One region of the Paenarthrobacter sp. OM7 genome, then DNA from elsewhere that is predicted to be linked to it. Evidence: predicted binding sites of a transcription regulator. Region 1 holds the regulator's gene; each other region holds the start of a gene.
What was found. The regulator LexA, encoded in region 1, represses DNA repair genes until DNA is damaged. The targets are predictions, from matches to a motif close to TCGAACANNTGTTCGA.

Region 1 (7,177 bases):
CAGCGGGGCTTCTTCTGCTGATGGAAGGAAAGACCGCCGCCCACCAGCACGCCGGCAAGGCCCATGAGGACAACAGACCACATCTAGGCGGCACCGCTTCCGGAGGTTTCCGCTGCTGGAGCACGGGTCTTTTTCAGGCCGTCCACCCAGTTCCGCAACAGGCGCGCCCCGGCGTCCCCCGACTTTTCCGGGTGGAACTGGGTAGCGCAGAGCGGCCCATTTTCCACGGCGGCAATGAACCGTGCGCCATGCTCGGACCACGTCACCTGCGGCGGGGCCATGCGGGGCTGCACAACGTCGAAGTTCCATTCCTGCACACCGTACGAGTGCACAAAATAGAAACGCTCCTGCTCGACGCCGGCAAAAAGCTTGGATCCTTCCGGGACATCCACGGTGTTCCACCCCATGTGCGGGACGACGGGAGCAGGCAGGAGCTCCACCTTGCCAGGCCACTCGGCCATGCCCTCGGACTCGGTGCCGTGTTCCACACCGGCTTCAAACAGAACCTGCAGACCAACACAGATGGCCAGCACAGGCCGGCCGCCGGCGACCCGGCGTCCGATCATCCGGATGCCATCCACGGCTTTCAGTTCCTTCATGACGGTCTCGAAAGCACCGACACCCGGAACCACCAGGCCATCGGCGTTAAGCACGTCTTCAGGCTTGGAGCTCAGCACTACATGGGCGCCGGCACGCTCCAGTGCCCTCACAGCCGAACGTACGTTGCCCGAACCATAGTCGAGCACCGTGACAGTGGGCTTGCCTTCCGGGGACTCGGGCTTGACCGAAGCGATGGTGTCGGCGACTGCCCCGTCCTTCAGGACCTGACCGCTCACAATGCCCCCTTGGTGGAGGGGATGCCCTCGACCCTGGGATCGGATTCCACTGCAGCACGGAGTGCCCGGGCGAAGGCTTTGAATTGGGCTTCCACGATGTGGTGGGGATCGCGGCCGGCGAGAACGTTCATGTGCAGGCAAATCCCGGCGTGCAGGGTAATGGCCTCAAAAACGTGGCGGGTCAATGAACCAGTGAAGTGACCACCAATCAAGTGGTACTCCTGGCCGGCCGGCTCTCCGCCGTGAACGAGGTACGGGCGGCCGGAAACATCCACCACAGCGTGGGCAAGGGCCTCATCCAGAGGAACAGTGGCTTCGCCGAAGCGGCGGATGCCCGCCTTGTTGCCCAAAGCGGTGCGCAGCACCTCGCCAAAGGTGATGGCAACATCTTCAACGGTGTGGTGGGCGTCGATGTGGGTATCGCCGGTGGCCTTCACGGTCATGTCAATCAACGAGTGCTTGCACAGCGCCGTCAGCATGTGGTCGTAGAACGGAACCGAGGTGCTGATGTCCGAGACACCTGATCCGTCCAGGTTGATCTCCACCAGGACGGAGGATTCGCTGGTGGTGCGCTCCATGCGCGCGGTGCGGGCAGCGGACGGCGTGGCGCCGGTTTCGCTCATTGGGACGTCCTTATACACGAAGAGTGGGTTGGGTCTATGGACAAGTTTAGGCGGGCTGGGACGCCCCGCCGTCCAGCAGCGCTTCCAGCGCCTCGAGGAAGGCCGTGGTTTCCGGTTCGGTTCCAGCAGTGACCCTGAGGTGGCCGGGAATCCCGACATCGCGGATCAGCACGCCGGCGTCAAGCAGGCCCTGCCAGATCGTGTGAGGATCCTTGAGTCCGCCGAAGAAGACATAGTTGGAGTCCGACTCCGCAGGTTTCAAGCCCATGCGCAGGAGCTCGGTCACAATCCGGTCGCGCTGGACTTTAATGTCCTCAACGTCGGCCATGAGGGCTTCCCGGTGGTTGAGCGCAGCCAGGGCGGTTGCCTGGGTAACAGCCGACAGGTGGTACGGAAGCCGGACCAGCCGGATGGCATCCGTGACCTCGGGAGCAGCAGCCATATAGCCCAGTCGGGCACCGGCAAGGGCAAAGGCCTTGCTCATGGTGCGGGAAACGATCAGACGCTCGCGTCCCGGCAACAAGGTCAGGGCGCTCGGGGTATTGTCGTGTGCGAACTCGTGGTAGGCCTCGTCCACGATCACTATTGCCTGGCTGGCTTCGCCTGCCTCATAAACAGCCTCAACGACATCCAGCCCCAGACCTGTTCCCGTGGGATTGTTGGGTGAACACAGGAACACGATGTTGGCACCTGTCTCCCGGACCTGTGCAGCGGCGGAGGCAGCATCGAGGCCGTAGTCGTCAGCCCTGACTCCGCGGACGTATTCGGTATCCGTGCCGCTGGCCAGCAACGGGTACATGGAATACGTGGGCGGGAATCCCAGTGCTTTCCGGCCGGGTCCGCCAAATGCTTGGAGGACCTGCTGCAGAACCTCATTGGAGCCATTGGCTGCCCAGATGTTGTCCGGGGAAAGATTGTGACCAAGGTAGTCGGCCAGCGACTGGCGAAGTTCCGTGAACTCCCGGTCCGGGTAGCGGTTGAGCCCCGTGGCCGCAGCAGCAACAGCTTCTGTGATGGCTGCCTGCACATCAGCCGGGACGCCATGGGTGTTTTCGTTGACGTTGAGCAAAATGGGGACGTCAAGCTGCGGAGCACCGTAAGGGCTCAGTCCACGCAGGTTGGTCCGGAGGGGTAGTCGGTTAAGTCGCTCAAGCTGGTCACTCACCACCACAGTTTAAGGGGCCGCCGGGACTGCCGACTAACTGTGACGCCGGGTGGCCGGCTCATGCGGGCATGCAACGTACTAATTTGCGGGCACGAACAGTTGCTGACCCGGCTGGATACGGCCGCCCCGGAGGTCATTGAGCTGGATGATCTCCGCAATCACGTCGCGGGGATCCCGCTCAGGAGCAGCGGCTCCGGCGATGCCCCACAGCGATTGTCCCGGCTGAACCGTAACAGTGACAGCGACGGGCGGTTGGAGTTGCGCCTGGGAATCCGAAGCCTTGGCCGGTGACGTGATAAATCCAGCCAGGCTCAGCAGCGCAGCCACCAGCAGCATTGCCGGGATGCCGAAGAAGACCATCCGTCCCCGTCGGGTCAGGCGCAGACGCGCAGGCGCCTGGGTGGTGCGGAAATCAGCGAACGTAGTGATTGCGGACATGAGCTGAGCCCTTCTGAGCTATTGCCGTGCGCCGGGTCCCGGTACATGGCTGCCAATTCTGTGTGTTCCCCTGCCCAACTCCGTCAGTTCGAACACTTCGTTCGAACAGCCGGCGTCAGCATCAGGTTTATAGAACACATATTCGAACCTTGCTATGACATTTTTAGCACTTATCAACGAACGGTGTCGAGACTCGCTAGAACAAATGTTTGATAAACGCCTGTGGCTGCCCTACGTTTGAGTGAAGAAACAGCACTGTTTCAGTGGAACAGGAGGGTCTGACATTTTTTGCAGGCCCGACGACCCCGGGCTCACTCCGGGCGGAATGGAAAGGCATTGGCGAACATGGCAGCGAAAGCCACCGGCGGCGGGGCACCCCTGCGGAGCCAGCAGCCTCAAAAGAGTCCCAAGAGCCTGACTGTCCGTCAGAAGAAGATCCTGGAAACCATCCAGCGGTCCGTCAATGACAACGGTTATCCGCCCAGCATGCGCGAAATTGGAGACACCGTGGGCCTGGCAAGCCTGTCGAGCGTGACGCACCAGCTCTCCCAGCTGGAGAAGCTTGGATATCTCCGCCGCGATCCCAAACGTCCCCGGGCCATGGAAGTCCTCATGCCGTTGACCCTCGATGGCGGACCCATTCCGGGAGTGGAAGCACCCACTACCCTCCGCAGCACGGGTGGCTTTGCCGTCACAGAGCTTGCCAGCGCCAGCGATACTGCCATGGTCCCGCTGGTTGGTCGGATCGCTGCCGGCGGCCCCATCCTTGCTGACCAGACCGTGGAGGACGTGCTTGCCCTGCCCCGGCAACTCGTAGGGCACGGCGAACTCTTCATGCTGAAGGTGGCCGGCGACTCAATGATCGATGCCGCGATCTGCGACGGCGACTGGGTAGTTGTCCGCCGGCAGAACGACGCCATCAACGGAGACATCGTGGCAGCACTGCTGGACGACGAAGCAACCGTGAAAACCTTCCGCCAGCGCGATGGGCACACCTGGCTTCTTCCGCAGAACACCCAGTACGAACCCATCCTCGGCGACCAGGCCACCATCATGGGCAAGGTCGTGTCGGTCCTGCGTTCCCTCTAGGAGGCTTTGGCCGGGCCCAGACGCTCCAGGACGCCCCGAACCACGGTTCTGTCCGTCGTCGCCCAGAACGGCGGCAGGGCTGCCCTGAGGAAGCCCCCATAGCGCTCTGTTGAGAGCCGGGAGTCCAGGACCGCCACAACCCCTTTGTCCCCGGTGGAACGGATGAGCCGGCCTGCCCCCTGGGCCAGACGAATGGCGGCGTGGGTCGCTGACACGGCCATGAATCCGTTTCCACCCGACTGTGCCACGGCACGAGAGCGGGCAGTCATCAACGGGTCATCCGGACGCGGGAACGGGATTCGGTCTATGACCACAAGGCGGCACGAACCACCGGGGACATCCACACCCTGCCACAGCGACATCGTGCCGAAGAGGCAGGTATCGGGCTCGTCGGCGAACTGCTTCACCAATGCGGCCATGGTGGATTCACCCTGACAGAGAATACTGACGTCGAGACGAAGCCTCATGGCATCGGCGGCTTCCTCAGCCGCCCGCCGCGACGAGAAAAGACACAGCGCTCCCCCACCGGAAGCGCGGATGAGGTCTTCCAACTCATCCAGGGCCTCGGGCGAAGTTCCACGGCCAGGCTTGGGCAAGTGCTTGGCCACGTAAAGCACACCCTGCTTGGGGTAATCGAAGGGCGAGCCAACATCGATCCCGGTCCAGCTTGGCGCTCCATCGCCAATCAGTCCAAGGCCACCTGCAGCCGGTTCGAAAGCCGAGCCGATGGCCAGGGTAGCTGAAGTCAGCACCACTGTGTGACCGGCAAAGAGACCTTCGCGCAGGCGTCCCGCCACACTCAGGGGCGCAATGTTGATCAGGGCCGGAGCGGTCTCGTCGGGTTGCGAGTATCCCTGCTGGGGATCGAACGTACTGTTGCGGGAAAACCACACCACTTCCCGGTTCTCCTTGGCCGCGAGCATCCGCTCGCACAGCTCCAGAATGAGCATGAGCCGTGAACGCGCCAGCTGCCTGCCGCCGTCGACCGCGTTGGAAGAATCCGTCTTCGAATCCGACAATGCTGCGCGTGTGGCTTCCCTCAGTTGGTCCAAACAGTCGAGCTGTTCGTCATTGAGCCCACTGGGCAGAAGACCATTGGGCACGCCCGCTATGGCCATATCCAAACGATCGGCGGCCGCGTTGAGGGCATCCACCGTGATGGCCGTGTGCTTGCGCGCGCTCGACGCCGCCGCATGGACCATGGCCACGGACAACTGGCCTGACACCGCGCCCGTCACCCGGTCCTGCAGTTCATGGGCCTCATCCACTACCACGACGTCGTATTCGGGCAGCACAGCCAGCCCTTCGAAGGCGCTGACGGCCAGCATGGCATGGTTGGTGACAACGACGTCGGCTTCGCCTGCGCGGGACCGGGCCAACTCACTGAAGCACTCCTCGGCGAGGGGACACTTCTGCGCGCCGAGGCACTCCATGGACGTCACGGAGACTTGCCGCCAAGCCCGGTCCGTGACGCCGGGCATGAGTTCGTCACGGTCGCCGGTAGTGGTCTTTTCGGCCCATTCGCGAAGCCGGACCACTTCCTTGCCCAGCTGTGATTGCGGTCCCCCCATGGACGCCGCAAAGTGCGGGACACTGGTGTCCTCGCCCAGGGAGAACAGCTGACCCTCGGACGGTTCCTCACTGGGGAACCCGCCTTCGAGTTTTTGCCGGCAGACGTAGTTGGCCCTGCCCTTGACGAGCGCCACGTTGACGGGGCGTTCAAGGGCCGGGTTGATGGTCTCCAACAGCCGGGGAAGGTCGCGGCCAACAATCTGTGTTTGGAGTGCCAAGGTGGCGGTGGACACCAAAGTCGGTTTGTCGCTGTCCATCGAATGCGCGATCAATGGAATCAGGTACGCCAAGGACTTACCTGTTCCCGTTCCCGCCTGGACCAGCAGGTGCTCCCCGGTCTCGATGGCCCTGGTGACATGCTTGGCCATCTCGTGCTGCCCGGTACGGCTTTGACCGCCCATGCCGGCAACAGCCCGGTCCAACAACTCGAGGGTGGTCTTCTCCCCCAACGACTCGACGGCGTCCGCCGCCACCTTCTCAACCATTGGTGACGAACGGCTCCAGTTCGGCTGCCAGTCCTTCGCGGACCATGACAACAACACGGGTCCCGTTTTCCTCGTGCTCGAGGGTGAGGATTTCCGAGTCGGAGCTGTGGAGCTTGCTGATCATTTCGCCGCGGTCGTAGGGAATGAGAAGCTCCAGGCGCACCCCCGGGCGGGGAATGGACCGGCTGATGTCTTCCAGCAGTTCGGCGATGCCTTGGCCAGTGCGTGTAGAAACAACCGCATGACGCGGTTCCTTCTGCTTCAGGCGCTCAACGACGAAGGGATCCGCGACATCAACCTTGTTCAGGACGATGATCTCGGGCACCTTGCGGGCATCCACCTCTGTGAAGACCTCCCGGACAGCAGCAATCTGGCCTTCGGGATCAGGATGCGAGGCGTCCACTACGTGCAGGATCAGGTCTGCGTCCGCCACTTCTTCCAAGGTGGAGCGGAAGGCTTCAATCAGCTGGGTCGGCAACGAACGGACAAACCCCACAGTGTCCGCCAAGGTGTAGCCGATGCCATCCGGCGTTTGGGCTTTACGGACGGTGGGATCCAAGGTGGCGAACAGGGCGTTCTCCACCAGCACACCAGCGTCAGTGAGGCGGTTCAGGAGCGATGACTTGCCGGCGTTCGTGTATCCGGCGATTGCGACGGAAGGAACGGCATTACGACGGCGGTTGGCGCGCTTGGTCTCGCGCGCCGGCTTCATCGCGGCGATCTCACGGCGAAGCTTGGCCATGCGGGTGCGGATGCGACGACGGTCCAGTTCGATCTTGGTTTCACCAGGACCACGCGAACCCATGCCGGCACCAGCCCCACCCACCTGGCCACCGGCCTGGCGTGACATGGAGTCGCCCCAACCACGGAGGCGCGGGAGCAGGTACTCGAGCTGCGCAAGCTCAACCTGGGCTTTGCCTTCACGGCTCTTGGCGTGCTGGGCGAAGATGTCCAGGATCAGCGTGGTGC
Region 2 (7,177 bases), 240 kb from region 1:
GGTCGCGACTGCCGGTCTGGTCCTGCTGATCTTCTCCCTTGCGGCCACCAAACGCGGCGCTTTGGCCGCCCCGGCTGTAGGTGCCTACATCGGCGCTGCGTACTGGTTTACGTCCTCCACGTCGTTCGCGAACCCGGCCGTGACCATCGGCCGTATCTTCAGCGACACTTTCGCTGGCATTGCGCCGGGTTCCGTCCCACCATTCCTCGCCGTCCAGGTCCTCGGTGCGGCTGTTGGCGTTGGAATCCTGCTCCTGCTTTTCCCGCATGCCGGCCGGGCCGCCGCCGACGTTGTCATCCCTCACTCCGTAGAAGCGGCCAAGCAGTAGTCCCGCCGGCCTGAACATTGATGAATGTCAATGTTGCGGCATAATAGGTAGATGACCTCGCTGCCCTTGCTCGAACCGGACACGCAGACCATCTGCTGCCCGCCAGCTACACCAGCCCTTGGCGCTGAAGAAGCGCAGCGCCGGGCCATCGTGTTCAAAGCGCTGGCGGATCCCAACCGGCTGCGCCTGCTCTCCATCGTCAAGGCCGCCGACGGCGGTGAGTCCTGCGTCTGCGACCTCACCGAACCGCTGGATCTGGGTCAACCCACAGTCTCCCACCATCTGAAGATCCTGGTCGAGGCCGGTCTGTTGCATCGCGAAAAGCGCGGCACCTGGGCATACTACTCGCTGGTCCCCGGAGCCCTGGATGACGTCGCCGGAGTCCTCACTGCCCTATGAGCCGTGATTTTGATGTCCGGCCCATGCAGGAAGCCGACTGGCCCGCTGTCCGGCGCATCTTCCAGCAAGGCATCGAGACGGGGCACGCCACCTTTGAGGAAAAGGCTCCCGATTGGGAAACCTTCGACACCTCCAGGTTGAAGGCGCACCGGATCGTCGCCGAAGCGCCCGGACGGGGCGTTCTGGGTTGGGCCGCCGTCTCCGCCGTCTCGTCCCGGCCTGCCTACGCGGGCGTGGTCGAACACTCCATTTATGTGGCGGCCGAAGCCCGCGGCCTCGGTCTGGGCAAAGCCATTTTGCAGGCACTCATCGACTCCACCGAGCGCGACGGGGTGTGGACTATCCAATCCAGCGTCTTCCCGGAGAACCAGTCCAGCCTCCGGATCCACGAATCCGCCGGTTTCCGGGTCATCGGACACAGGAGCCGCATCGCCCGCATGACCTACGGTCCCGCCGCCGGCCAGTGGCGCGACACACTCCTGCTCGAACGCCGCTCACCCGCAGTGTAACTATCTGATTGATGCCGCTCACTAAACCGGCGGCATTCTTGTCGGTGGTCCGGCCGAAGCCTTCTTGTCGGTGCGTGGCAGTACAGTAAAGGTATTCGAATATATGTTCGAATGCGCGGCGTGTCCTGCAGGGGAACAGCGGCGTGCGTGCTAAGGCCGAACGGAGGAGGAGGACGATGTCCAAGCCAGCACTCATGCATCAGATGCAGGAGATCGCCCACGTGGATATCAACTGCTTCTATGCGTCGGCCGAGCGTGCGTTCAATCCCTCGCTGGAGGGCAAGCCGCTGATCGTGCTGTCCAACAACGACGGTTGTGCAGTCACCAGGTCTCCGGAAGCCAAGAAGCTGGGGATCGGGCTGGGGGAGCCATGGTTCAAACTTGCTCCACGGGCCAAGGAATGGGGGCTCATTGCCCTCTCCAGCAACTACGAACTGTATGGGGACATCAGCTCCCGTGTCATGGAGCTCCTGGCCCGCTACTCGGCGTGGCAGGAGGTCTACTCCATTGATGAGGCGTTTCTCGGAGTGAAAGGGCAGCCCGAAGAGCTGCTGGAGTTGGGACGCACCATTAAAGCGGCGTGCCAACGGCACGTGGGGGTTCCGGTCTGCGTAGGTATTGCCAGAACCAAGACCCTCGCCAAGCTGGCCAACAAATGGGCCAAACACAATCCGGGCTTCAACGGAGTGTGCCGGTGGGACTCGATTCCAGAAGCCCACCGTGAAGCACTCATGGCACGGCTCTCCGTGATGGAGATCTGGGGTGTTGCCACCAGGCTGACCAAACGTCTGAATGCCATGGGGATCTTCTCCATCCTGGACCTGGTCCGGGCTGACCCCGTGGCTTTGCGGGACAAGTTCTCCATCGTCATGATGCGCACGGTGCTGGAATTGCAGGGTACCCCGTGCATCCCGATGGAGGAGGAAAGGATCGGGAGGGACCAGTTGATCTTCTCCCGCTCCTTTTCCACGCCGATCACGACGGCGGCGCAGCTGCGGCAGGTGCTCAGTATCTACGGACAGATGGCCAGTGCCAGGCTGGCCAAACATGACCTCCAAGCAAGGCTGTTGACGGCCTTTGCTGCCACATCGGTCTACAACCCCAACGACAAGTCGTTTCCCACCGTTAACGTCAAACTGCCCATGCCCACTTCGGATCCCGTGCTGCTGACCAAGGCAGCGCATGCGTTGGTTCCAAGGATCCAGGAAGGCGTGAGGTACGCCAAGGCCGGGATCATGGTTACTGACCTCCGTCCCAGCGGCAACCAGAAGCCCCTGGAGATCTTCGAGAACCGGCACGAAGAACGTGGCATCGGCCCCCTGCTGGAGCAAGTCAGCAAGCGGTACGGCCGCGGCTCCATAGGTCTGGGGCACGCTGGAATCAAGGGAGGACCGGACTGGTCCATGAAACGCGACATGCTCAGCCCCCGGTACACCACCAACTGGGATGAACTTCCCTTGGTAAAGGCGGCCTGACGTGGGAGCCGCCACCTCGTAGAGACCGGGAGGCTACGCGCGCAGCCGGTACCCTCGCTTCACGACGGTCTCCACGAGCTTGCCGTCCGGCAGCGAGGAACGCAGGCGGCTGACCGTCATGTCCAGGGCATGCACAGAACCGCGCAGGTCCAGCAGGTCCGAGAGCGCTTCCCGGGACAGTACCGCTCCGCCCGCGCCGAGCAGTGCCCGCAGGAGCAGCAGGGGAGCCGGTGCCAGGTCCACCACCTCACCGTTGATCCGCAGGCAGCGCCCGCGCAGTTCGATCGTGGCGCTCTTGGTCTCCAACCGGCGTACATGGTTAAGGGACAAGTGTTCGGTCACCAAACGGATCAGTGCGCCCATGCGGTAACGGTCCGGGATCAGTGGCGTCAGCCCGGCGTCGACCAGTGGTAGTGCGGTGACCGGCCCAACAGCGGCAACAGTGACGGGCCCTTTAAGGGCTTCGATGAGCTGGCGGTACAGGCCCATTTCGTGAGCTGTGCTCCACATGGCGTCTACGGCCGGAGCGCTGGTGAACGTCAGTACGTCCAGGTTGCCGCCCACCACTGCCTCGATCAGGCGCGGCAGCTTGTCTTCGCCGTCGGGCTTCACCCAACGGTACGGGGTCACGGTCAGGACCGTGGCGCCGGACATGCGCAGCCGTTCCAGCTGGCGGACATCGGTGTATCCATGCAGTTGCACGGCGACCGTTTTGCCGCGCACGCCCTCGACCAGCAGCATATCCACCAGCGTGGCGGTGGTTTCGTCACTGCTGATCCCGACGTCGGCAAGTCCTGCAGCGCGCACGGCACCGCGGGCCTTGGGGCCGCGGACGAACATGCGGCAGGCGGACAGGGTTTCCAGGAGTTGCTCGCCGATACCGAAGGAATCGGCGGCTTCGCACCAGCGGCGCATGCCGTAGGCGGTGGTGGCGATGCAGATGTCCGGCTTGGCCGCGATGATGGTGCGGGTGTCCTCGATGAGGACCATGTCTTCCTGCACAGGGGCGATCTTCAAAGCGGGGGCGTGCAACACGCTGGCACCGCGACGCTCCAGTGCCTCAATGAGGTCACGGGAGCGGCGGTGCGAGGTGACGCCGATTCGGAATCCGTCCAGCGGGGCGTCGACGGCTTCGGAAACCTCCGGAGCGGCAGTAGCGTCGTGGACTTCGATGGCGCGTGCAACAGTCATGTGTTTTTACCTTCAGGCTTCAAGGAGCGAAGCCGCCAGGCGGCTCAGTTCAGCGGATGCTTCTGCATGGTTGCGGTTGGCTTCAGCCACCCGGACCACCTCGCCGATGACCAGCACGGCCGGGTTGCTGCAGCCTGTGGCAGCTGTTTCGATCGTACCCAGATCAGCGATGGTGGTGCGCTGCCCCGGGCGGTAGCCACGTTCCACCACAGCCATGGGCATGTCCGCGTCCATGCCTGCCCGGCGCAGCCCTGCTGCAAGCTGGGGAAGGGTACCAATGCCCATGAGGACCACAATCGTGCCGCCAAGTCCGGCAAGGTGGGTGTGTTCCTTCTCGGTCAAGGGGGCATGGCCGGACACTACGGTGAACATGTGGCTGACTTCGCGGTGCGTGACCGGGATCCCGGCTGCGGCGGGAACGGAGATGGCGCTGGTGACACCGGATATCACCCGCACCGGGACGCCTGCCGCAACACAGGCGGCCACTTCCTCGCCGCCTCGGCCAAATACATACGGATCGCCGCCCTTGAGCCGGACCACGTTCTTGCCCAGCAGCGCAGCTTCCACCATGAGCTTCTCGATGTCACGCTGGGTCACCTTGTGCAGGCCCGGCTGCTTGCCAACATCCACGAGTTCGGCCGAGGTCAGGTCGGCCAGCTCCTGGTACGGGGCCAGACGGTCGTAGAACACCACATCGGCATCACGCAGGGCGTCCACGGCGCCAACCGTGAGCAGGTCCAAGGCTCCTGGACCTCCGCCCACCAAGGTCACGTGGCCGTCGGCGCCCGGTGCCGGCTCAAACGCGACAGGTATCCCCGCATCGCGGCAGCGTTCCACCAGCGGCAGCCACCCTGCGTCGCCGTCGTCCACTATCGCCACCAGGAACGGGCGCTCCGGAAGTTGACCGTCGCCCGGTTCACCTTCCGGGGTGCTCAGCCGGTACACGTTGGCACCGGCGCTCTGATAGCGGCGGATGGCCTGGCGGGCGGACTTTTCCGATCCCGTGACAAGGACGTCACGGCCGGTGAGATCAATGGTGAGCTGCATGGTGAACCCCTAGTTTCCTGCGCCGACGGTTTCGCTGCGGACCGGGATGGTGGAAGCGATGAGCACGCCGCCCTTTTCCTCGTTGGTGGCCGGGCGGATCTGGCCGCGCTCCGGAACGAAGGAGATGGACTCGTCCTTCTGGTCGGGGGCGTTGACGAACGAACGGAAACGGCGGAGGCGCTCCGGGTCCTTCAAGGTCTCGGCCCACTCGTCCTCGTAGGTGTCGATGTGCTTGGCCATGGCCGCTTCAAGCTCTTCGGCGATGCCCAGGGAGTCGTTGACCACTACCTCCTCGACGTGCTTGATGCCGCCGTCGAGTTCTTCCTGCCAGCGCGCGGTGCGCTGGAGGCGGTCAGCGGTGCGGATGTAGTACATGAGGTAGCGGTCGATGTACTTAAGCAGCGTTTCGTCGTCCAGGTCCTTGGCCAGCAGCTGGGCGTGGGCCGGAGTGGCACCACCGTTGCCACCGACGTACAGGTTCCAGCCATCGGCCGTGGCGATGACGCCCACGTCCTTGCCGCGGGCTTCGGCACATTCGCGGGCGCAACCGGACACGCCCATCTTCAGCTTGTGCGGGCTGCGGAGGCCGCGGTAACGAAGCTCCAAAGCGATGGCCATGGCTACCGAATCCTGGACACCGAAACGGCACCAGGTGGATCCAACACAGGACTTCACTGTACGGAGGCTCTTGCCGTAGGCCTGGCCGGACTCGAAACCGGCGTCCACCAGTTCCTTCCAGATGTCCGGGAGCTGCTCCAGGCGGGCACCGAACATATCAATGCGCTGGCCGCCGGTGATCTTGGTGTAGAGGTTGTACTTCTCGGCAACTGCGGCGATGACGCCGAGGCCCTTGGGCGTGATCTCACCACCGGCGATGCGGGGGACCACCGAATACGTGCCGTCCTTCTGCATGTTCGCCAAGGCGCGGTCGTTGGTGTCCTGAAGGGAGCCGCGGCCGGCATCCAGGACGTAGGCCGAGTGCTGGCTGGCCAGGATGGAGGCGATGGTCGGCTTGCAGATGTCGCAGCCGGCACCGGTGCCGTACTTGGCCATGATCTCTTCGAAGGAGGTGAGTTCCAGGACGCGGATGGCGTCGAACAGTTCCTGCCGGGAGAGACTGATGTGCTCGCACAGCGCCTTGGAGACCTCGATGCCGGACTTCGTCAGTTCGCCCTCGAGGAGCTTCTTCAGCATGGGGACACAAGAACCGCACTGCGTGCCGGCACGGGTGCAGCCCTTGAGTTCGCCGAGTTCCTGGACGGGAGCATTGCCTTCGCATGCTCCGCATCCGTTGATGGTGTCCCGGATGGTCCCGGCCGCAACGTTGTTGCAGGAGCACAGGATGGCGTCGTCCGGCAGTTCGGTCTCGGGAGCTTCGCCGCCACCGGCGGCGCTCAAGTATGCACCGGGCTCTGCCGAGAGCTCGCGTCCCAGCAGCGGGCGGAGGCTCATGTAGGGGGAAGCGTCGCCCACGAAGATGCCGCCCAGGAGGGTCTTGGCATCGTCTGTGGTGACAATCTTCTGGTAGACGCCACGTGCGGGGTCGGCGTAGACGATTTCCAGGGAGTGCTCGGTCCGGGCAAAGGCGTCGCCGAAGCTGGCAACGTCCACGCCGGACAACTTGAGCTTGGTGGCAGTGTCAAAGCCGGGGAACGTCGCTTCGCCACCATGCAGGCGGTCCGCAACGATCTCGGCCATGGTGTTGGCGGGTGCTACCAAACCAAGGCACATGCCTTCAAAGTTGGCCACTTCGCCGATGGCCCAGATGCCGTCCACTTCGGTGGCGCAGAAGTCGTTGATGACCACGCCGCCGCGTTGACCCAGGCTGAAGAGCTGTTCCTCGCCGTCTGCGGCGCGGAAGAGATCATCACGGGGCTTGACGCCAATGGCAACAATCACGAGGTCGGCATCGATAGTGCGGCCGTCAGCCATGAGGACACCGGTGACGTTGCCGTCGTCGTCCGTCACCACCTCCGAAGGGAAGACGCCACCGTGGACTTCGAAGCCCTTTGCCTCGATCAGGCGACCCAGAGACTGGCCGGCTCCCTCGTCCAACTGGGTATTCATGAGCCACGGAGCGCCGTTGATGACGATCGGAGTGGCGCCCAACTGCTCGGTACCGGCAGCGGACTCAAGTCCCAGCAGGCCACCACCAATGGTGACGGCGTTGACCTTGCGGCCCAGCTTTTCGCGAAGACCGGCAATGGCCCTGTTGATCGCCCACACGT
Region 3 (7,177 bases), on a different replicon from region 1:
TGTCGAACCTCGCCTTTGGCGGAGGACTCGGCGAAGGATGGCAGCCCACCTTCGTGCCGTTCGTCTGCGTTGCAACCGCTACCGTTTTGGTCTACGGCAAAGGTTGGCCGGTTTTCCTGACCGGCGCCATCCTGGGAGCAGCCACGACCACCCCGGTCGCCATGCTTCTCATCAACTTCGTGACGGGCCCTCTCGCCCTGCCCCCGGTTGTTGCCAACACCCTGGCAATGTCCATCGGTGCTGCGGCCACATTTATCATCGCCCGTTACCTGCCTTGGATGCGGTTGCCAAAACCCGCTCCACAACAGGACACCGATGCCCCAACCAAGCCCCCAGCCCCAGTACGCACCATTCCTGGAACGCCCACAATTCTCAAGGATGCCATTTGGACAGTCCGAAGGGTTGTCGCTGACTTCACCGAAACCCAGTTCTACGCCAACGAACTAGCCAGCATCGGCGTGATCGTTGGAGTCGTCGCAGCATTCCTGATGAACCCACTGTTCCCGGCATACGGAACGAATCTCCTACCCCAGATCCTTTTCGTCCAGGCTCTCACATCAGCCATTGGCGTTATCGTCTGGAGAAAGCTCTACCGGGCCGGAGGGTGGGCGCCCACATACATCTCCGTCGTCTCCGTAGGACCGGCCAGCGTACTCGCCTACAACGGCAGCGCACTTTCCATCATCGGCGGCGCCATCGCAGGCGCTCTGCTTTGCCCGCTAATAGCCCGCGCCGTTTCTGCCCGACTCCCGAAAGACTTCCACCCCTTCATCGGCAACACCATCTCGATGGCCATCTCCGTATCGATAATCGTCCCCGGACTGGGTTTGGTCGCGCAGTTGATCCCCTAGTCGCCCCTCGATGATGCGCTGGCCCACCAGCGCAAGCCCAGCCACCACACACCACATGAAGGGAGGACCGCCATAGGGGCGGTCCTCCCTTCAGCTTGACCAAAGCCCAAGCGTCATTCACGCAACAAGACTTCTCCTGCGCTGCCTCCGATGCCAGCGGCCCACCCTCGCCCAAGGTCTCCCACCTTCTCAATGGGGGAACGTTCACCAGCTCCCGCATTCATATTGACCTGTTGCCCCGCCGCGCGGCAGATTCCGCCACTTCCGGCCGCGTCTTTAAGCGTTCGGTCTACTGAAACACGGCCCGGCTCCTTGGCAGTGCCGGATAACCCGGCCAAAGAGAACCTAGGGCTGCGCCATTAGGAGCGTCTACAACCGCTGCGCTGAGGCACCTACAACAACAGCTTCCTGGTTACAGAAGGTCTGCGCGGCCGTTATCGGCCCGCTGACCCAGCCGCAGGCGATCATCGCCGGCTTGCCAGTCGATGGACAGCTACGGATCGTCGGCCGCTCGACGGTGCTCTCAACGCGGATAGGGCGTGAGCTGGGCCGCCAGCTCCGACCGGCACGGCCAGGGCACCCGTGGCCCGAAGAGATCACCGAAACTTCCCTGAACAGGTTCAGCAACGACAAAGGGACAGTGCGGCTGACGCTGGTCGAGCCGATAGTCGTTGAGATATCGGCCGACGTCGCGTGGACCGGCAAATCCTTCAGACATCCCGTCGGGTACGTTCGGGTCCGTCCGGAGTTGGATCCCGATGAGGTAGAACTCCCGCCGCATCTCAAGAGGTAGTTCCTACCAGCCTTCGGCAGTTACTTGGCTGCTCCCTTGGTCGGGCGGCACGACGGACTTGGTTCGACGCCAGACTCCGAACGGAAGCCAAGTAGGGGGCTTGGGTGGCACCCTTGAAAACGAGTACCAACTACTCGTGTGCAGGACCAAGGAGAGGTCTTCAATTGAGTCAGCGGATTAGTGGCAGACGGCGATAATCCCCCATTTCGTCGATCAATGCCTTAGTAATCTGCCGGCAAGGCCGGATAGCGGTAACCAGAAGCCTGTCCGGCCTTTCGCCTGTCCTGGCTCACCGTCGTGACCGTGGGAACGCGGCACGCTTCCGGAGACCTCGGACCGAACTCTTCAGAGAACCCCGGGCCTTCTTTCTGGCCAGGTTCCATTCCGTGTCTCTACGTGCGTCCCTACGGGCGGCCCGCTGGGCTCTTCTCTGGGCCCGATCGAGGCGGAACAGCATGAAGAAAACGAAGCCAATCCACAAAATGGCGGCCCCCAGAACGATGCACATCAGAACCATCGATTGCATACCAGCAACGTACCCCGGCCGGGGTGGCCGAACCGCCCGTAATGCCCCGTCGTGGACGGGTTGTGCCCACTGGGGGCAGGTGGAGCCCTCCGCACAGCTCAAAGCTGTCCCCTATTGGCGTGCAAGCCGTCCACGCCGCCCCTAGGGCGGCTATCCTGTCGGTCCCCCTGGAGTACAGTTAACCCGAACATATATTCGAATAAAAGGTGTGTTGTGGGCGTGATAGTTGGCCCCCGTGTGATAGATACGGGACTCTCTCTGGTGACGGTTCAGCTGTCACCGGTAGCGGTGGCCGCCGGCTATCCCTCGCCCACCCAGGACTACTTTGACGACAGGATCGACCTCAACGAGCACCTGGTCAACGACGTCACCAACACCGTCATCGTCCGCGTTGTCGGCCAATCCATGGAGCAGGCCGGCATCAGCGACGGCGACGAGCTTGTGGTGAACCGGGCACGGGAACCGAAGGACGGTTCCGTGGCCGTCGCGGTCCTCGATGGTGAGCTGACAATCAAGCGACTGCGGATCACACCCGCGGGCGTTGTCCTGCAGGCCGATAACCCGACCTTCCCCGACATCAAGGTTCCAGCTTTGGCAGACCTGAGCATTTTTGGGGTGGCTGAACGGTGTCTGCACCATGTCTAAGCCCGCGGTGATGCGCCGGATGCAGGAAATCGCGCACGTGGACGTGAACTGCTTTTACGCCTCGGCCGAGCGTGCCTTCAACCCTTCTTTGGAGGGCAAGCCTGTCATTGTGCTCTCCAACAACGACGGCTGCGCTGTCACCCGTTCCCCTGAGGCGAAGCGTCTGGACATTGCCATGGGGGATCCGTGGTTCAAGCTCCGACCCCGGGCGAAGGAATGGGGCCTGGTAGCCCTCTCCAGCAACTACGAGCTCTACGGAGACGTTAGTTCACGCGTCATGGAGCTCCTGGGCCGCTATTCGGCCTGGCTGGAGGTGTACTCCATCGATGAGGCGTTCCTTGGCATCAAGGGCGAACCGGACGAGCTGCTGGCTCTGGGCCGGACGATGAAGGCCGCGTGCCGACGGCACGTCTGCGTGCCGGTCTGCGTCGGGATCGCACCAACGAAAACACTGGCCAAGCTGTGTAATAAGTGGGCGAAGAACAACCCCGCCTTTGGGGGCGTGTGCCGGTGGGAGTCAGTGCCGGCCGAGCAGCGCGAAGCACTGATGGCCAAGCTGTCCGTGATCGAAATCTGGGGCGTGGCCACCAGGCTCACCAAGCGCCTGAACGCGATGGGGATCTTCACCATCGCAGACCTGACCCGTGCGAACCCGGTAGCGATCAGGGACAAGTTCTCCATCGTCATGATGCGCACCGTCCTGGAACTGCAAGGCACACCGTGCATCCCGATGGAAGAGGAACGGATCGGCAGGGACCAGCTGATCTTCTCCCGGTCCTTCTCCACACCGATCACCACAACGGCTGGGTTGCGGCAGGTCATGAGCGTCTACGCGCAAATGGCCTCCGCACGTCTGGCCAAACACGACCTGCAAGCCAAAGTGCTGACGGCATTCGCGGCGACGTCGCACTTCAACCCGAACGAGAAGTCCTTTCCCTCAGTGTGCCTGGCGCTGCCGATGCCAACCGCTGACCCGGTGCTGCTCACCAAGGCTGCCCACGCGCTGCTCCCCCAGGTGCACGAGGGCGTGAAATATGTCCGTGCCGGGATCATGGTCACCGACCTGCGCCCGTCCGGGAACCAGAAACCCTTGGAATTGTTCGAGAACCCCCACGAAGAACGGGGCGTTGGGATTCTGTTGGAGGACGTGGCGAAACGGTACGGCCGTGGCTCCATCGGTCTGGGCCATGCCGGGATCAAGGGCGGGCCGGACTGGTCCATGAAACGCAACATGCTCTCCCCCAGGTACACCACGCACTGGGACGAACTCCCCCTCGTCAAGGCCGCCTGACCGGCGCCACGTAAGAAAGGAAACCACCATGACTCTTGCACCTGAATCACCCACCACAGGCCATGACGTCGCTGTCCGGTTCAGCCCCGACGGCACCCCGTTGGCGATCCGTCACCACGGCCGGATCTGAATGGTCGATCCAGACGTCCACACCGCGCACTGGTTCACCAGGGACTCCTGGTGGGAAAGCCGGAACCGGGCAGCGATCGGAACCGGCGACCTGGTCAGCGTCGAGCACTGGCAGGTCCAAGCCAAGCTGCCGTCCGCCAACGCGGAACTTCGGACCTTCACATTGCGGCGGGAGCCCTTGGCTGCCGTGTGGCAGCTGGAATCCGTCAGCTAGTGCCCGCTGACTTGTACCGCTCCCCGATCCCCGATCAATTGTGGGGGCGGATCCGCAACGAGTTCCATCTGCCTTCCCTGGAGCGGTCCGCGAAAGGCTCTCCGCCATCCACGAGGATCCCGAACCGATGATGCGGCAGCTCGTCCGCGTCTTCATCGACGACGAAGGGACATACTGCCCTGGTTTCCAGTTCCGCCCAGACCTGACCTTGGACCCGGTGGTGCTGGAACTCTTCGAACGGGCCATGGAGCTACGGATCCCACACAATTACTTCGCGCTCTGGATGATGGTCCCCTCTCCCGCCCTGCAGGGATCACGGCCAGTGGACCTCCGACGCAGCGACAGGACATCGGCCCTGCTCGTGGGGCTCGAACGGACCTTCCAAGGCAAGGCAGCCTAAAATATGGGAGTGAAAGTAACCCTGACAGTAGAGGCCGGCAACGGCGAACTCAGCCATGTCGACGCCGAAGGCGAGACGTACGAGAACGCCAAAGCGGCCGCCGAAACACTGATCCCTGAAGGCTCCAAAGCTATTGCCATCCGCACCAGCTAACAGACGCTCTTACGTGGAATCGGCGCACCACATAGCCGCCTACGTTCAGCGCACTGGCGGCCTTCCTACCTCCGATGGTCAGAGCGGAAGTGAGGCTGAACGCCTCGCCGGGGCTCTCGTTGCTCTACGACATCAGAAGCGGCGCGGCCGTCTCGCGGACGAAGCCACACAGATACTCGACGCAGTCTTCCCGGCCTGGTCGGATGGCACCACACTCAAAATTGAACGCCAGTGGCAAACTCGGGCGACAGAGTTCATCAACTGGGTCAACGAGGACGGCAGACGACCACACCGCAACTCCGGGGACCCAACCGAAAGGGCACTGGCCGGTTGGGTCGCGAGGCAAAAAGTGTATGCCAACAAGGGCCAATACCCTGGCCGTATCAAAGAACTCAACACGCGCATGCCTGGATGGGACCGCACCCCTGGTCCCAAGTCTTTGAGCTGATTCGCAAGGCTACTTGTCGGCCCAGCGTTCGTGTGCGGCTTGGCGGGTGATCCCAGCGGCGCGGCCAATATCCGCCCAGGATGCACCTGCTGCTTTCGCCGCCGATACTGTCTTGTCCAGACGGTTGGCCGCCTGGCGATGTTCCCTGGCCGCTGCCTCTACGCCCAGGATCGCTTCGGACGGCGCGATATGGACGTGCCACTCCTGCTGGATGGCGTCCTCCACCTCCCCCGAGACATCCGCTGTGTCCCCTACGGGGACGTATTCCTTACGCGTAGCAATGTCAGCTTCTGCAGCTGAGGCAACTCTGTGCCAGAGCTCGCCCTGCCACCCACAGGTACAAGCGCCACGCCAGCTCATGATCAGGTCGTCAGGGACGATTTCCTGATTGGGGTCGAATTCCCCTGCAGGTGGGTATTCGCCGGTGATCCCGTGGAAGAGTATTCCCGCCCCGGTTGAACTGCGTGAGAGCCGCCCGTCGGGTGCGCCAAAAGCCACCCAGCCCTCATGGTTGTAGTCGTTTGATGTCCAGCCCATGCGAATACACCTTCCTGTCAGGGTTTCCTGACAGGTAGTCTTTCAGGAGGCACCGACAATAACCAGAGTCGGTAAATGCTTACATGACACAGCAAAGGCCCCCGCTGCTGCTCTCTGGCAGTTTGCGGGGGCCTTGCTTTCGATACCAGGCGGATGGCGTGGGTTAAGAGCCGGTCAGGTCCACGACGTCGGAACTGGCGTTGTTCTTCACCGAAGCAACGCCATTCAGGGCGGCGGCCTTGGTGGTGTAAGACTCACTGCTGGCGATGACTTCGCCGTTGCCGGCCTTCAGCCGGAACCGGTAGCCGCCGGATTTGTCTTTGTAAACTTCGAATTTTCCTGCCATGCGTGATCCTCCTTCATGATGCCCACCCCCACGGGCGGCAATACGGGGAACTGACCTAACGAGGTCATCCTAACCGCGCCGTTGTCCGTAGGATTGCAAGCACCACGGCCTTCACCCCGTACCCCCTGGATCCGGCAGCCGCTCCACCTGAACATCAGGCACCCCGCTCGGTACAACAGGACGCCGACCGCGAAGCAACATCAGCATCTGATTATGCAGTTCCAGGCCTAACAAAAACCCGGCGTGTTGAGGATCAGCCGTCGTCGCCACCGAGATTTCAGCCTCCTGCCGGAGGCCGGCCTTGACGGTGGGAAACTCTAGCGCTGCTTCCTGCAGGGCTTCCTGGTCCATTTCAACCACGTTGGTGATCGTGATGCGATAGCGTGCCACGGACAAACCTTTCAACAGGGATTGCTGCCGACGCCTAGGCTTCCCATGATGGACCTCCGCCAATTGCAGTCAAGACCTGTAGGTGCTAAATATGCGACCTACGATTCAGCCCTACAAGCGACTCCGCTGTACGTCATTTCTTGGGAGGACTGAACCGGATCAGGAGCTCCGGGCGTGAGACGAGAACCAACAACTGTAGCCATGCAAGGTCAGCGATTTCCCCGGGTATTCTGCCGTCATGTGCAGCGAATAGAGCACGATCCCGCGGTTTGCGATGACTCTGATCGAACCCATGCAGGCTGTTTCTATACAACGTCAGCCATTCACGGGTAGCTTGCTCTAACGAGATTTCCTCCAGCTGCCCAGTTTTTTTATTCGGAACCTGGATACCGTCAGCCGACGCTCGTCGAGCTTCGAAGAATCCGTCCCTGATTTTGACCAGTGCCTCGACTGC

Region 2: a site for LexA is predicted at 1,332-1,347, ahead of QEH68_RS07365 (Y-family DNA polymerase). Genes of this name have one in related genera too.
Region 3: a site for LexA is predicted at 2,354-2,369, ahead of umuD (translesion error-prone DNA polymerase V autoproteolytic subunit). Genes of this name have one in related genera too.

What each region holds. Positions count from the first base shown of each region.
Region 1 covers NZ_CP123579.1:1,814,888-1,822,064, reverse strand. Annotated here, with positions in the region: gene QEH68_RS08405 (hypothetical protein) at 1-83, opposite strand, end outside; gene hisH (imidazole glycerol phosphate synthase subunit HisH) at 84-836, opposite strand; gene hisB (imidazoleglycerol-phosphate dehydratase HisB) at 833-1,459, opposite strand; gene QEH68_RS08390 (histidinol-phosphate transaminase) at 1,506-2,624, opposite strand; gene QEH68_RS08385 (LysM peptidoglycan-binding domain-containing protein) at 2,703-3,062, opposite strand; gene lexA (transcriptional repressor LexA) at 3,408-4,151, shown strand; gene QEH68_RS08375 (ATP-dependent DNA helicase) at 4,148-6,208, opposite strand; gene hflX (GTPase HflX) at 6,201-7,177, opposite strand, start outside.
Region 2 covers NZ_CP123579.1:1,571,226-1,578,402, forward strand. Annotated here, with positions in the region: gene QEH68_RS07350 (MIP/aquaporin family protein) at 1-328, shown strand, start outside; gene QEH68_RS07355 (metalloregulator ArsR/SmtB family transcription factor) at 380-727, shown strand; gene QEH68_RS07360 (N-acetyltransferase family protein) at 724-1,236, shown strand; gene QEH68_RS07365 (Y-family DNA polymerase) at 1,413-2,711, shown strand; gene QEH68_RS07370 (uroporphyrinogen-III synthase) at 2,745-3,902, opposite strand; gene cobA (uroporphyrinogen-III C-methyltransferase) at 3,915-4,949, opposite strand; gene nirB (nitrite reductase large subunit NirB) at 4,959-7,177, opposite strand, start outside.
Region 3 covers NZ_CP123580.1:93,202-100,378, forward strand. Annotated here, with positions in the region: gene QEH68_RS22185 (hypothetical protein) at 1-851, shown strand, start outside; gene QEH68_RS22190 (hypothetical protein) at 1,327-1,644, shown strand; gene umuD (translesion error-prone DNA polymerase V autoproteolytic subunit) at 2,384-2,815, shown strand; gene QEH68_RS22200 (Y-family DNA polymerase) at 2,808-4,106, shown strand; gene QEH68_RS22205 (hypothetical protein) at 4,237-4,449, shown strand; gene QEH68_RS22210 (hypothetical protein) at 4,577-4,849, shown strand; gene QEH68_RS22215 (hypothetical protein) at 4,859-5,002, shown strand; gene QEH68_RS22220 (hypothetical protein) at 5,460-5,987, opposite strand; gene QEH68_RS22225 (DUF1508 domain-containing protein) at 6,151-6,333, opposite strand; gene QEH68_RS22230 (hypothetical protein) at 6,445-6,723, opposite strand; gene QEH68_RS22235 (hypothetical protein) at 6,857-7,177, opposite strand, start outside.